DNA from 3 places in the Streptomyces sp. NPDC044984 genome. Region 1 is predicted to be linked to each of the others. Evidence: riboswitches for the same ligand, from Rfam matches in the RefSeq annotation. Region 1 holds a riboswitch; each other region holds the start of a gene.

Region 1 (4,738 bases):
CCGCGAGTTCCTGGAGGTTCTCGATGCGGGTCTCGTCCTGCGGGTCGGTGGACGCCTGCAACTCGGCGAGGTAGCCGGTGCGTTCCAGGATCGCCTCCAGGACCGTCGCCGGGCCCGCCCCGGACTCGACGACCGTACGGAGGTCCTCCATCAGCGTGTTGAACCGCTTGACCGCGTTCGACGACCGCGCGGCCATGCCGTACGCCTCGTCGACGCGCTTCAGCGCCTGCGGGAAGCTGATCCTCTCGCGCTGCGCGAGGGCGTCGATCATGGCCTCCGCGCGGTCGCCGATGCCCCGCTTGGGCACGTTGAGGATGCGGCGCAGCGGCACCGAGTCCTCGGGATTGGCGAGCACCCGCAGGTAGGCCAGGACGTCCCGGACCTCCTTGCGCTCGTAGAAGCGGACGCCGCCGACGACCTTGTAGGGCAGGCCGACGCGGATGAAGATCTCCTCGAAGACGCGGGACTGGGCGTTGGTGCGGTAGAAGACGGCGACGTCGCCCGCCTTCGCCTCGCCCGCGTCGGTGAGACGGTCTATCTCGTCGGCGACGAACTGGGCCTCGTCGTGCTCGGTGTCCGCGACGTACCCGGTGATCCGCGCGCCCGTGCCGGCGTTGGTCCACAGGTTCTTGGGGCGGCGGGACTCGTTGCGCTCGATGACGGCGTTGGCCGCGCTCAGAATGGTCTGAGTGGAGCGGTAGTTCTGCTCCAGCAGGATCGTCGTCGCGTCCGGGTAGTCCTCCTCGAACTGGAGGATGTTGCGGATCGTCGCACCGCGGAAGGCGTAGATCGACTGGTCGGCGTCGCCCACCACGCACAGCTCGGCGGGCGGGACCTCGGGCCCGGCCGGGGTGTCGGCGGGGTGCTCGGAGGTGCCGACGAGCTCGCGCACCAGGGCGTACTGGGCGTGGTTGGTGTCCTGGTACTCGTCGACCATGACGTGCCGGAAGCGGCGGCGGTAGTGCTCGGCGACGTCCGGGAAGGCACGGAGCAGATTGACCGTCGTCATGATCAGGTCGTCGAAGTCCAGCGCGTTCGCCTCGCGCAGCCGCGACTGGTAGAGGGCGTACGCCTGCGCGAGGGTCTTCTCGAAACCGTCGGCGGCCCGGGCTGCGAAGTCCTCCTCATCGATCAGCTCGTTCTTCAGGTTGCTGATCTTGGCGCTGAAGGACTTCGGCGGGAAGCGCTTGGGGTCGAGGTCCAGGTCTCGGCAGACCAGGGCCATCAGACGCTTGGAGTCGGCGGCGTCGTAGATCGAGAACGACGAGGTGAAGCCGAGCCTCTTGCTCTCGCGGCGCAGGATGCGCACGCACGCGCTGTGGAACGTCATGACCCACATGGCGCCCGCGCGCGGGCCGACGAGCTGCTCGACGCGCTCCTTCATCTCGCCCGCGGCCTTGTTGGTGAAGGTGATCGCGAGGATCTGGCCCGGGTGGACGTGCCGCTCGGCCAGCAGGTGGGCGATGCGGTGGGTGAGCACGCGGGTCTTGCCGGAGCCGGCGCCGGCCACGATGAGCAGCGGGGAGCCGGAGTGCACGACGGCGGCGCGCTGGTTGTCGTTCAGCCCTTCGAGGAGCGCGGCGGCGTCGATCACCGGGCGCGGCGCGCCGTCGCGGTAATACGCGTCCCGGTCCGGCGGCACGTCGAACTTCCCGCCGAACAGGTCGTCCGGGACCTGCTCCGGCACGTGCTCGTCCTCGGGCGGCGGCGGGGGCTCGTCCGCGGGGCCCTGCTGGGCCTGGAGGTCCGCCAGGAAGCTGTCGTCAAAGAGGCTGCTCATCGCTCTCCGAGTCTAGGGCGCTCCACCGACAACCCGGGGCCACCCCGGGAACATCCCCGGATTCCGGCGGCCGGGACAGGGCACGCACCCTCCAGAACCAGCACTTCACCCTGCGTGACCCCGCGCGCAAGGTCACGAAAATGTATCGGGCATATCACCCATCAACCTTCACAGGGGCCACACCAGTTGGCTACGGTGCGGGCGGGCCGTACGACCCCCACCGGCGAACCTCGCCGGGCCGCGCGGCCTCCGCCGAGTCCGTCCCTGCCGATCGCGGCAGCCGGAGCCGGGGACCCACCGAGACCTTGGGGTGAATCGGCCCACTCCCCCGCGGAGCGGCCGTAGGGCAACCCTTCCGAGACATCCGCCCGAACCCGACAGCTAACCCGGTAGGCGGAGCACTGGAAGGAGTCGCCTCCCTTGGCGTCGCACCGCAAGTCGCGCATCCCCGGCACCCGCGTGGCAGGCATACGGACCCCGGCCCTCGCCACGGCCGCCCTGACCTCCGTGGCCCTGCTGTCCCAGACGGCGGGCGCCACCCCCTCCGACGACGGCAGGCCGAGCCTGGAGGAGGTCGAGAAGAAGGTCGACGACCTCTACCGCCAGGCGGAGTCGGCGACCGAGAAGTACAACGCGGCCAAGGAGAAGACCGCCAAGCAGCGCAAGCAGGTCGACACCCTCCTCGACGACGTGGCCGAGCGCACCCAGAAGCTCAACGAGGCGCGGGAGGAGCTGGGCTCCTTCGCCGCCGCCCAGTACCGGACCGGCGCCGGTGTCCCCGACACCGCGACCTTCCTGCTCGCGGACACTCCGCAGGACTTCTTCGACCGGTCCCAGCTGATGGAGCGGATGACCGGCCGCCAGAAGGAAGCGGTCGACGACTACGTCACCCAGCAGTCCGAGACGATGAAGAAGCGCCAGGAGGCCACCGAGAGCCTCGAGACGCTCACCGAGTCCCAGGGCGACCTGAAGACGGCCAAGGCCACCGTCCAGAAGAAGCTCACCGACGCACGCGAGCTGATGTCGAAGCTGACCGCCGAGGAGAAGGCGCGGCTCGCGGCGATCGAGAAGAAGAAGCAGAAGGAGGCCGCCCGCAAGGCCGCCGAGCTCGCCCGGCAGCAGGCGGAGCAGCAGAGGGCCCAGGAGGAGGCCGCCGCCGCCCAGCAGGACGGCGGCACCTCGGGCAGCACCTCCGGGTCCTCCGGGTCCTCCGGCTCGGCCACCTCGCCCTCGACGGACTCCTCATACACCACCAAGGCCGAGAAGGCCCTCACCTTCGCCCGCGCGCAGATCGGCAAACCGTACGTCTGGGGTGCCACCGGCCCCGGCTCCTACGACTGCTCCGGCCTCACCCAGGCCGCCTGGAAGGCCGCCGGCGTCACCCTCCCGCGCACCACCTACGACCAGGTGAACGCGGGCACGACGGTTCCCGTCTCCCAGGCCCAGCCCGGTGACCTGGTCTTCTTCTACGACGACGTCACCCACGTGGGCATCTACATCGGCAACGGGATGATGATCCACGCGCCGAAACCCGGTACCTACGTCCGCGAGGAGTCGATCTACTACGACGGCGAGTCCTCGATCCACAGCGTGGTGCGCCCGGCCTGACCTGCCCGGGGGGCTGTGCCCGGCCCGGCCTGCCCGGGGGCACGGAGCCCGGCGCTACGACACGCGGCGCCGGGCGGAGGCCGTCAGGTCCACAGCACCGCGATGAAGACGTTCGTCACGGTCAGCAGGCCGACCAGGCCGAACAGGCCCTTGTCCGCCTTCTCCTCGTCCCGCTTCACATAGACCAGGCCGAGGATCACGATCAGCAGGGCCAGCTTCACGCCGATTTTGATGTTGTCGACGGAGTAGTCCTGGGCCTGGTTGAGGCCGACCAGGACCACACCGGTGACCAGCATCGTCAGCGCGCCGTGCAGCATCGCCGGGCTGAACCGGGCGGTGCCCTCGCCCATCGCCTTCATCTGGGTGAGGAAACCGCCGAGGAGCGACGCGATACCGATGATGTGCAGACCGACGAAGAGGTGGATGAGTACGTCCATGGGGCCGGAGCCTAGCCATAGCCGCCTCATGGCACTCCGGCGCCCTCGTCCGTCCCTCCTCCGGCATATCGGTCATCACTCTGGGTGAAGACGGCCAAACCGGAACGGGATCACGGCCACTCCCGGTCACAGGCGGTCCGCTCACGCCACTTCCGCACAACCCGTCGCCGGGACCGCGCGGCCGGGCCTAGCGTCCTCCCAGGTGACCGGTTCTCCACCGCCGCCCGGTCCAGGGGCGGCAGCCGGACACCACCGCCGAGTAGGTCCGGTGGCGAACGCTCCCCCGTGCACCCGCCGCCGGACCGCCCGGACGGCGCTCCACTCCGCGCGGTCGTGGACAAGGACGGGAGTCCAGGTGGCAGCGCACCGACAGGACCCGACAGCGCCCGGCGAACGGCCCCTCAGACCAGTCGCCGTGCCGTCGCCCAGCGGGTCAGTTCGTGGCGGTTGGACAGCTGGAGCTTGCGCAGCACCGCCGAGACATGGGACTCGACCGTCTTCACCGAGATGAACAGCTGCTTGGCGATCTCCTTGTAGGCGTAGCCGCGGGCGATCAGCCGCAGCACCTCCCGCTCGCGCTGGGTGAGGCGGTCGAGGTCCTCGTCGACCGGCGGGGCGTCGGTCGAGGCGAAGGCGTCCAGGACGAAGCCGGCCAGGCGGGGCGAGAAGACCGCGTCCCCCTCCTGGACCCGGAAGACCGAGTCGACCAGGTCGGTCCCGGTGATCGTCTTGGTGACGTAGCCGCGGGCACCGCCCCGGATCACCCCGATCACGTCCTCCGCCGCGTCCGACACGGACAGGGCGAGGAACCGGACCGGCTGCTCGGCGTCACCCATCAACGGGGCGCAGCGGCGCAGCACTTCGACACCGCCGCCACCGGGCAGGTGCACGTCGAGCAGCACCACCTCGGGCC
Region 2 (4,738 bases), 190 kb from region 1:
ACAGGACCGACAGGGTGCCCGTGCACTGGGCGGCCCGGGTCCCGGCGAGCCGGTCCACGAGCCGGGCGATCCACTCCCGCGCGAACCGGTCGCGCCGCCCGGTCCTGCGGTACTGCGCCGACTTCCACCCCATCAGCGCGCGCAGCACGGCCGGGTCGCGCTCGTCGAAGACGAACCGCACGGCTCCGGCCCGGCGGCCCAGCCTGCGCTCCTTGGCCAGCGTGGTCTTCAGGAACTTCGGCGACCGGGCGCGCAGCACCGACTCGTACGCCTCGTAGCCCTTCTCCACGTCGATGACGTACGTGGCGTGCTCCTCGGCCGCGTACGGCACGAACAGCTCCTGGCCGGCCTCCAGGTTGTCGAAGGCGAAGCTCGACACCGAGCAGGCCCGCAGCAGTTCACCCGTCTCCGGGGCGGCACCGGGGGCCAGGACCGCGCCCTGGCAGTCCGACACCCCGAGCGCGATCGCCCGGCCCTGCCCCAGCACCCCCCGCTCGTACGGCAGGAAGCCCGCGGGCTGCCCGCCCGCGTACAGCACGGCGATCCGGGCCCGCGGCCGCACCCGGGCCGCGGCGATGCTGAACTCCGGTTCCATGAACGGGTTGCGCGGTGCGTCCGTCGCGGCGCGCAGTTCCCGCCAGCGCTCCCGTTCCCCCTCGCCGAGCTCCTCGGGCCTCAGCACGCGCACGCGTCCACTGCTCACCTGACCCCCCGATCAAGTCCCCCCTGGACTCCTGGAAGGTACCGCCCGGGACCGGGCGGACGGTAGATAGCGGACCATGTTCTTGCCAAACGGGGAAAGAGTCCTGAACCGGTCCTTACCCGGCGTCGAGAGAAGGGGAACCGCACCGAAAGCGAACGCAAACGGGCGCGGTGAATCGGACCGTCGGCTTGTCCGTATTCTCTGATCATGGCCGCACCCACCGATTGTTCGCTCATCGCCACCGACCTGGACGGGACGCTGCTGCGCGGCGACGACACCCTCTCCGACCGGTCCCTCGCCGCGCTCGCGCGTGCGGAGCGGGCCGGCGCGCGGCACCTCGTGGTGACGGGGCGCCCGGCCCCCAGAGTGCGGCCGCTCCTGGACGACCTCGGCTGCACGGGGCTCGCGGTGTGCGGGCAGGGCGCGCAGGTGTACGACGCCGGCGCGGACCGGCTGCTGTGGTCCGTGACGCTGGACCGGGAACTGGCGGAGACCGCGCTCGGCAAGATCGAGGCCGAGGTGGGGGAGGTGTACGCCGCGGTCGACCAGGACGGGGTCGACGGGCTGACGCTGATCGAGCCCGGCTATCTGATGCCGCACCCGACCCTGCCCGCGGTGCGGATCGAGCGGCGCGGGGAGCTGTGGGACCGGCCGATCAGCAAGGTGCTGCTGCGCCACCCGGACCTGTCCGACGACGCGTTGGCGGCGGCGGCCCGGTCGGTGGTCGGTTCACTGGCCACGGTCACCATGTCGGGGCCGGGCACCGTGGAGCTCCAGCCGTGCGGGGTGACCAAGGCCACGGGACTGGCGCTGGCCGCCGAGCACCTGGGGCTGAGCCCGGCGCGGACGGTCGCCTTCGGCGACATGCCGAACGACATCCCCATGTTCGACTGGGCGGCCCACGGCGTCGCCATGGCCAACGCGCATCCCGAACTGAAGGCGGTGGCGGACGAGGTCACCACGTCGAACGAGGACGACGGCGTGGCCGTCGTCCTCGAGCGACTGTTCGGCGGGGCGAGGACGCTCGCCCGTCAGCGGGTGGCTCAGTACGCGCCGAAGACGTTGTCGATGGAGCCGTAGCGGTCGGCGGCGTAGTTGCAGGCCGCCGTGATGTTCGCGACCGGGTCGTACGGGTCGAAGGCGGTGCCGGGCACGTGGTAGGCCGCGAAGGTCGGGTCGATGACCTGCAGCAGGCCCTTCGAGGGGGTGCCCTTGGCGGCGTTGGAGTCCCAGTTGTTGATGGCGTACGGGTTGCCGGAGGACTCGCGCATGATGTTGCGGTGGATGGCGTCGTAGCTGCCGGGGATGCCGTGCTGCGCCATGATGTCCAGCGACTCGCGGATCCAGCCGTCGAGGTTGTCCGGGTACGCCGTCGCGGGGGCGGCAGCGGTCGTCGTCGGCTCGGTGGTGGCCGCGGCGGCGCCGGTGGCGCCGAACAGCGGCAGGGCGACCACGGCGACGCCGGTGCCGGCGACGGCGAGGGAGCGGACGAGGCGGCGGCGGTGCTGACCGAAAGCAGGCATGTCTGGGTTCCTCTCCTACGCCTGCGAGGTGAGCTGTCGGGTTCGGGCGGGAGAGTGCCCGGCCGTGCCCCTGCGGGCATGGCTTCACCCCTAGCCGTTCCGGCGCGTGTCCGGTCCGGCGGCTTACCTGGGTCCCCCGCTCCTGCCGTTCTGAGTGATCGTCGTGGGTTGATGCGGGCGGCGGCAGGATTAGGCGTCCACCCGGCAGGCCCGGAACGTATGCGAGAGCACATGTCGGGAACAAGTGCGGATCTCACACAAGGCGCCGTTTGATCTTGCAATGGGTGTTTTGGGATGCTTGATCCTTTGCGAGTGCCAAGGGTCAACTCGGTGCCCTGGAAAGGGAGAAGGCGGGTGGCGGCCGGTGGTGGGGGTGCCGGGTCGCGCGTGACCCACTTCACTGGGGGTCGCCGGTGAGCGCATTTTTCGCCAAGGGGAATTCGCTCAGCATTTGCGGCAAATCGGACGCCGGGACGGGCAGGATGGTCCGCGTGATGGGTCGCGGCCCGGGAGGCGGGCCGGGGGCCGGGTCGAGGAGTGGATCGCCGCCTCCGGGAAAGTCGGAGAATGTCCGTTGTTATCGAATGGTCAAAAGCACTCCGCTCCTGCTCCCGTACCGCCCTGCCCGTAACCCCGGGCGCTGACGGTGATCGAAACGTGACCGGATACGCTGACTTGAGTGAAGGCAGCGACCTATCGACATTCCGTGTAATCGCCAGTGGACACCAGCAGACAGGAGACCCTCGTGACCGTCGTCGGGCCGTTCGGGCTGAGCGTGCGGGACCAGGCTCTGGAAGCCGATGTCCAGGCCGGAATGGCGGCTGTCGAGGAAGGGCTGCTCGAGGCCACCAAGAGTGAGGTCCCCTTCATCACGGGAGCCGCCCAGCACCTGGTGCGGGCCGGCGGCAAGAGGTTCCGTCCGCTGCTGGTGATGCTCGCCGCCCAGTTCGGCGACCCCTACGCGCCCGGTGTCGTGCCCTCGGCCGTGGTGGTGGAGCTCACCCACCTGGCCACGCTGTACCACGACGACGTGATGGACGAGGCCGAGGTGCGGCGCGGCGTCGACAGCGCGAACGCCCGCTGGGGCAACTCCGTCGCGGTCCTCACCGGGGACTTCCTCTTCGCGCGGGCCTCGCACATCCTGGCCGACCTCGGTCCTGAGGCCGTGCGGGTGCAGGCCGAGGCGTTCGAGCGGCTGGTCACCGGGCAGATCCTGGAGACCGCGGGACCGCAGGACGGCCGCGACCCGGTCGACCACTACCTCGACGTGCTCGGCGGCAAGACCGGCTCGCTGGTCGCCGTCGCCTGCCGGTTCGGCGCGATGATGTCCGGGGCCGAGGAGGCGGTCGTGGACGTGCTGACCCAGTACGGCGAGCGGCTCGGCGTCGCCTTCCAGCTCGCCGACGACGTCCTGGACATCGCCTCCGACTCCCACGAGTCCGGCAAGACCCCCGGCACCGACCTGCGTGAGGGCATCGCCACCCTGCCCGTGCTGCGGCTGCGCGAACGGGCGGCCCGGCTGGGTCTCGCCGACGACGTCGCCCTGTGCGAACTGCTCGACTCCGACCTCACCGACGACGCCCGGCACGCCGAGGCGCTGCGGCTGCTGCGCGTCCACCCCGCGCTGGAGCAGGCCCGCCGGGACACCGTGCGCTACGCCGAGGAGGCGCGCGCGGCGCTGGTCCCGCTGCGGGAGTGCGAGGCGAAGGCGGCGCTCGTGCAGCTGTGCGACGCGGTGGTGCACCGCGCGGGCTGAGCCGGCCCGGACTCCTCCGCGACCCCTACGGGGCGGGGGAGGAAACCGCCCTCCGTGTCATACCCCAGCAGTACGTGGAGTTGCGTCCGGGGTCTGACGAATCCGCCTGCCGGATTTGGTCAGATGGACCACGACGGACAACACCACTTCTCACCGGTTCGGGTGAGAATGGCGGCTCAGGGTGAGACTGGTGCGAGGACACGAGACGAAAAGCCGCCGCCGACCACGGAGGTAGGGCACACATGGCACCGTACGAATCCGACGACACGACGACCGCGGGGGAGGCCGGCGAGCCGCGCACGCGACGGCGCAGGGCCGCGCGGTACGTCGTCCCGGTCACGGTGATGGGAGTGGCGGCCGCGACCATCGGGCTCGTCCCCGCGATCGCCGACTCCGGCGACCCCGATCTGCCGGAGATCACCGCAGCGCAGCTGATAGAGAAGATCGCGAAGTCGGACGTCGAGCGGCTGTCCGGCACCGTGAAGATCACCACGGACCTCGGTCTGCCGGACCTCGGCGGACTGGAGAGCAGCCTCACGTCGGGCGCCGCGGGGCGGGGCGAGGACGGCGGCTCCTCGGCCGACCCGTCCGCCAAGCTCACCGAACTGGCGTCCGGCACGCACACCCTGCGCGTCGCGGTCGACGGCCCGGACCGGCAGAAGGTGTCGCTCCTGGAGAACGCCGCAGAGTACAGCCTGATCCACGACGGCGAGGACGTCTGGGGCTACGACAGCGCGTCCAACGAGGTCTACCACG
Region 3 (4,738 bases), on a different contig from region 1:
GGGCAGTCTGTGGTGGACGACAGCCGGGCCGAGGCCGCGGTCCGGCTGTCTCCGGGAGCGGGAGCGGAGGTCGCTCCGGGCCCGCTCCGGGCATGCTTCACGATGTGGGAAACTGGTCTAGACAACCCTGAACACCGAAGGGCAGCAACACATGGCTGAGCGCCGCGTCAACGTCGGCTGGGCCGAGGGCCTCCACGCCCGCCCCGCCTCCATCTTCGTCCGAGCCGCCACGGCCACAGGCGTCCCGGTGACGATCGCCAAGGCCGGGGGCGACCCCGTCAACGCGGCCTCCATGCTGGCTGTCCTGAGCCTGGGCGCCCAGGGCGGCGAGGAGATCGTCCTCGCGTCCGACGCCGAGGGCGCGGACGCCGCCCTGGACCGGCTGGCGAAGCTGGTCTCCGAGGGTCTCGAGGAACTCCCCGAGACCGTCTGAGCACGCAAGGGGTGCGGGAACGTCTCTTCACCGAAACGCACCGCACTTAAAAGGCCCGCCCGGACCACCGCGCGGGCCTTTTCCTTTCCCTTCCCCCTTTTCCCGGGCAGCAGAAATAACCCCCGGGAAATGCACCCTCTTTGTATACGGCACCCGTGTTAATGCCGGAGACTCGGCATGTTTACGGGATGTTGCGGGTTCCTCACACGGTCCGCGCGGCCGGCGCCGGAGCCGAAGCGCAGGCGGTGCCCGGCGCTCGCGCGCTCGGTGTGCAGCGCCGTGACGGACCGCGCGCGGTCGCCGTCGCCGCGCGCCACGGCGTCCACGATCGCGCCGTGCTCCGCCCAGCACTCGACCGGGTCGGACGGTCCCTCGGTGGCGTACATCCAGGCGATCTTGTGCCGCAGCTGGGTCAGCGTCGAGGTCAGTGCCGGGCTGCCGGTGGCCTGGGCGAGCGTCTCGTGGAACCAGTCGCTCAGGGAGCGCAGGTCGTCGCTGTTGCCCTGGCGGGCGCGTTCCTGCCCCAGCCGGACCAGGCCCCGCAGCACCTTCAGATGGGCCTCGGTGCGGCGCTGCGCCGCGCGGGAGGCGCCGAGCGGCTCGAGGAGCACACGCATCTCCAGCAGGTCGGCGGCCTCCTGCTCGGTGGGTTCCGCGACGCAGGCGCCCGCGTGCCGCCGGGTCACCACGAACCCCTCGGCCTCCAGCGTGCGCAGCGCCTCCCGGACGGGGACGCGGGAGACGCCGTAACGGCGGGCGAGGACTTCCTCGGTGAGCCGGCCGCCGCGCTCGTGGACACCCGCGACGATGTCGTCCCGGATCGCCGTGCACACCGAGTGCGCGGGAATACGCATGACGAACCTCCGGCTTAATCCCCGTGAAACGTCGACGATTGACGTGTGTTCCGTGACTCTATTGCAATCAGCGGGAATTCACGACGCCGGACCGGAATCCATGCTTATTTTTTGGACAGGCGCCGCCCGGAAACACCGGTGCCCCGGCTCGGGGAGCCGGGGCACCGGGAAGCGGTCGGGTCTAGAGGTTCACGCCGTGCGCGCGGAGGTAGGCGACGGGATCGAGGTCGGAGCCGTACTCGGCGGTCGTACGGGCCTCGAAGTGCAGGTGCGCGCCCGTGACGTTGCCGGTGGCGCCGGAGAGGCCGATCTGCTGCCCGGCGGCGACCTGCTGGCCCACCGAGACGCCGATGGACGACAGGTGCCCGTACTGGGTGTACGTGCCGTCGTGCATCTTGATGACGACCTGGTTGCCGTACGAGCCGCCCCAGCCGGCCTCGACGACGGTGCCGACGCCGACCGACTGGACGGGGGTGCCGCTCGCGGCGTGGAAGTCGACACCGGTGTGGCTGCCGGAGGACCACAGCGAGCTGCCGGCCTGGTAACTGGTCGAGACGTACGAGCCGGGGATCGGGGAGACGAAGGTGTTGAGGCGCTCGCGCTCGGCCTCCCGCGCGGCGCGCTCCTTCTCCGCCCGGGCCTCCTCGGCCTCCTTGGCGGCCTTCTCCCGCGCGGCCTCCTCGGCGGCCTTCCGCGCGGCGGCCTCGGCCGCCTCCCGGGCGGCCTCGTGCTGGGCGGCCGCCTGGGCGTCGATCCGGTCGGCGACCGTGTCGCCCAGGGTGACGACGGGCGTGAGGCCGGTCTGTGCGGCGGCGGGCTCGGCGGCGAGCGCGGGAGCCGCGAGGGAGCCGACGACGCCGGTGGTGGTGAGCGCCGCGACGCCCGCCGCGCGGGCGGTGCCGCGCTGGGTCCGGCTGGGACGACGGTGCTTGCCCGGGGCGCGGGTGAACGCCATGTACAGGCTGGTCCTTTCCTTCCCTCTCGCCTACCGGGTTAGCTGACGGGTTCGGAGCAGGAAGGTCTCCTACGGACCCCCTCGCGACACGCGCGGGCGCCCGATTCACCCCAGGGACTCATGCGGGTCCCCGGCTCCCCTGGCTCGCGCCGTACGGGGACTCGGCGATGGCTGTCCGGTGCCGCGGATGCGGCGCACTGCCCGACGAACAGCCCGGACGACGCTAAGGGGACCGTCTCCCCCTCCTCAAACGAATCCCGGGTTTTGTAGCGCATCCCACAGGGCAGACAGGCAACTTCCCCCCCGATTCGGGCACAAGCGGGCCCCGGTGACTTCCGTGTCACCGGGGCCCGGTGCGCGCATGCGCCTCCGCGGCTCGCTACTCGGCCGTCACGACGGTGACTTCACCGATCCCGAGGGCCTCGACGGGCGCCTTGATCTGCGCCGCGTCGCCGACGAGGACGGTCACCAGACGGTCCACCGGGAACGCGTTCACGACGGCCGCGGTGGCCTCCACGGTGCCGGTGGCCGCCAACTGCCGGTACAGGTCGGCCTGGTAGTGGTCGGGCAGGTGCTGCTCGACCTGGTCGGCCAGGGTGCTCGCGACGGCCGCGGCGGTCTCGTACTTGAGCGGCGCCACACCCACCAGGTTCTGCACGGCGACGTCGCGCTCGTCGTCGGTGAGCCCCTCCGCGGCGAGCGTGCGCAGCACGGTCCACAGGTCGTCGAGGGCGGGGCCGGTGTTCGGGGTGTCCACGGAGCCGCTGATGGCCAGCATCGCCGCACCCGTGCCGTCCGGGGCGGACCGCAGGACCTGTCCGAACGCCCGCACGCCGTAGGTGTAGCCCTTCTCCTCGCGCAGCACGCGGTCCAGGCGGGAGGTGAGGGTGCCGCCGAGGCAGTACGTGCCGAGCACCTGCGCGGGCCACACGCGGTCGTGCCGGTCGGGGCCGATGCGGCCGATCAGCAGCTGCGTCTGCACGGCGCCGGGGCGGTCCACGATCACGACCCGGCCGGTGTCGTCGGCGACCACCGCCGGAACGGGCCGCGGCTGCGCCGGGGAGCCGGTCCAGGAGCCGAGCGTGTCGCCGAGCAGCGCGTCCAGGTCGACGCCGGCGAGGTCGCCGACGACCACGGCGGTGGCCGTGGCGGGGCGGACGTGCTTCTCGTAGAAGGCGCGTACGGCCGCGGAGTCGATGCCCTCGACCGTCTCCTCGGTGCCCTGGCGCGGACGCGACATGCGCGAACTCGCCGGGAACAGCTCCTTGGAGAGCTCCTTGGCGGCACGGCGGGAGGGGTTGGCCAGCTCGTGCGGGATCTCGTCGAGGCGGTTGCGGACCAGCCGCTCGACCTCGCTGTCGGCGAACGCGGGCGCCCGGAGCGCGTCGGCGAGCAGCCCGAGTCCCTTGGTGAGCCGCGAGGCCGGGACCTCCAGGCTGAGGCGGACGCCGGGGTGGTCGGCGTGCGCGTCCAGGGTGGCGCCGCAGCGTTCCAGCTCGGCGGCGAACTCCTCGGCGGAGTGCTTGTCGGTGCCCTCGGAGAAGGCCCGCGCCATGATCGTGGCGACACCGTCGAGACCGGCCGGCTCGGCCTCCAGGGGTGCGTCGAGGAGCACCTCGACGGCGACGACCTGCTGGCCGGGGCGGTGGCAGCGCAGCACGGTCAGGCCGTTGTCGAGCGTGCCGCGCTCGGGGGCCGGGAAGGCCCAGGGCTTGGCCTCGCCGGCCTGCGGCTGCGGGTGGAAGTCCATCGTGGCGAGCTCGGTCACTTCGCCGCCTCCTCGTTCTCGTCGGTGCCGGCGGCTGCGGCGGCTTCCTCGGTGTCCTGGGCTCCCGGGGCGACGGGCTCGTAGACGAGCACCGCGCGGTTGTCGGGGCGCAGGCGGGCCTTGGCGACCTCCTGCACCTCCTCCGCCGTCACCTCCAGGACGCGCTGCACGGCGGTCAGGGCGAGCTGCGGGTCGCCGAACAGCACGGCGTACCGGCACAGTTCGTCGGCGCGGCCCGCGACCGTACCGAGCCGGTCGAGCCACTCGCGCTCCAGCTGGGCCTGCGCGCGTTCCATCTCCTCGGCCGTGGGGCCCTGCTCGGCGAACCGGGCGAGCTCCTCGTCGATGGCGGCCTCGATGACCGGCACCTCCACGTCGCCGGACGTCTTCACGTCCAGCCAGCCCAGGGAGGGGGCCCCGGCCAGCCGCAGCAGGCCGAAGCCGGCGGCCACGGCCGTGCGGTCGCGCCGTACCAGCCGGTTGTAGAGCCGCGAGGACTCGCCGCCGCCGAGGACGGTGAGCGCCAGGTCGGCGGCGTCGCACGCGCGCGTGCCGTCCTCGGGCAGCCGGTAGGCGGCCATCAGCGCACGCGCGGGGACCTCCTCCTCCACGACCTCGCGCAGCTGCCCGCCGATGACGTCGGGCAGCGAGCCGTCGCGGGGCGCGGGCTTGCCGTCGTGGCCCGGGATGGAGCCGAAGTACTTCTCGATCCAGGCGAGCGTCCGCTC

What was found. Region 1 has a riboswitch for cyclic di-AMP ahead of AB0A94_RS01715 (NlpC/P60 family protein). Riboswitches for the same ligand answer to the same signal wherever they lie in the genome.
Positions count from the first base shown of each region.
Region 2: it holds a riboswitch for cyclic di-AMP, as region 1 does, so the genes downstream of both, AB0A94_RS00725 (transglycosylase SLT domain-containing protein) here and AB0A94_RS01715 (NlpC/P60 family protein) in region 1, are expected to answer to the same signal.
Region 3: it holds a riboswitch for cyclic di-AMP, as region 1 does, so the genes downstream of both, AB0A94_RS19965 (M23 family metallopeptidase) here and AB0A94_RS01715 (NlpC/P60 family protein) in region 1, are expected to answer to the same signal.

Region 1 covers NZ_JBEZBE010000001.1:335,837-340,574, reverse strand. The annotation lists gene pcrA (DNA helicase PcrA) at 1-1,780, opposite strand, end outside; cyclic di-AMP (ydaO/yuaA leader) riboswitch at 2,036-2,193, shown strand; gene AB0A94_RS01715 (NlpC/P60 family protein) at 2,201-3,388, shown strand; gene AB0A94_RS01710 (hypothetical protein) at 3,472-3,825, opposite strand; gene AB0A94_RS01705 (response regulator transcription factor) at 4,227-4,738, opposite strand, start outside.
Region 2 covers NZ_JBEZBE010000001.1:146,573-151,310, forward strand. The annotation lists gene AB0A94_RS00715 (GNAT family N-acetyltransferase) at 1-703, opposite strand, end outside; gene AB0A94_RS00720 (HAD family hydrolase) at 911-1,783, shown strand; gene AB0A94_RS00725 (transglycosylase SLT domain-containing protein) at 1,747-2,226, opposite strand; cyclic di-AMP (ydaO/yuaA leader) riboswitch at 2,232-2,400, opposite strand; gene AB0A94_RS00730 (polyprenyl synthetase family protein) at 2,972-3,982, shown strand; gene AB0A94_RS00735 (DUF2092 domain-containing protein) at 4,225-4,738, shown strand, end outside.
Region 3 covers NZ_JBEZBE010000017.1:77,225-81,962, forward strand. The annotation lists gene AB0A94_RS19955 (HPr family phosphocarrier protein) at 152-433, shown strand; gene AB0A94_RS19960 (GntR family transcriptional regulator) at 592-1,287, opposite strand; gene AB0A94_RS19965 (M23 family metallopeptidase) at 1,469-2,242, opposite strand; cyclic di-AMP (ydaO/yuaA leader) riboswitch at 2,255-2,419, opposite strand; gene AB0A94_RS19970 (pitrilysin family protein) at 2,622-4,010, opposite strand; gene AB0A94_RS19975 (pitrilysin family protein) at 4,007-4,738, opposite strand, start outside.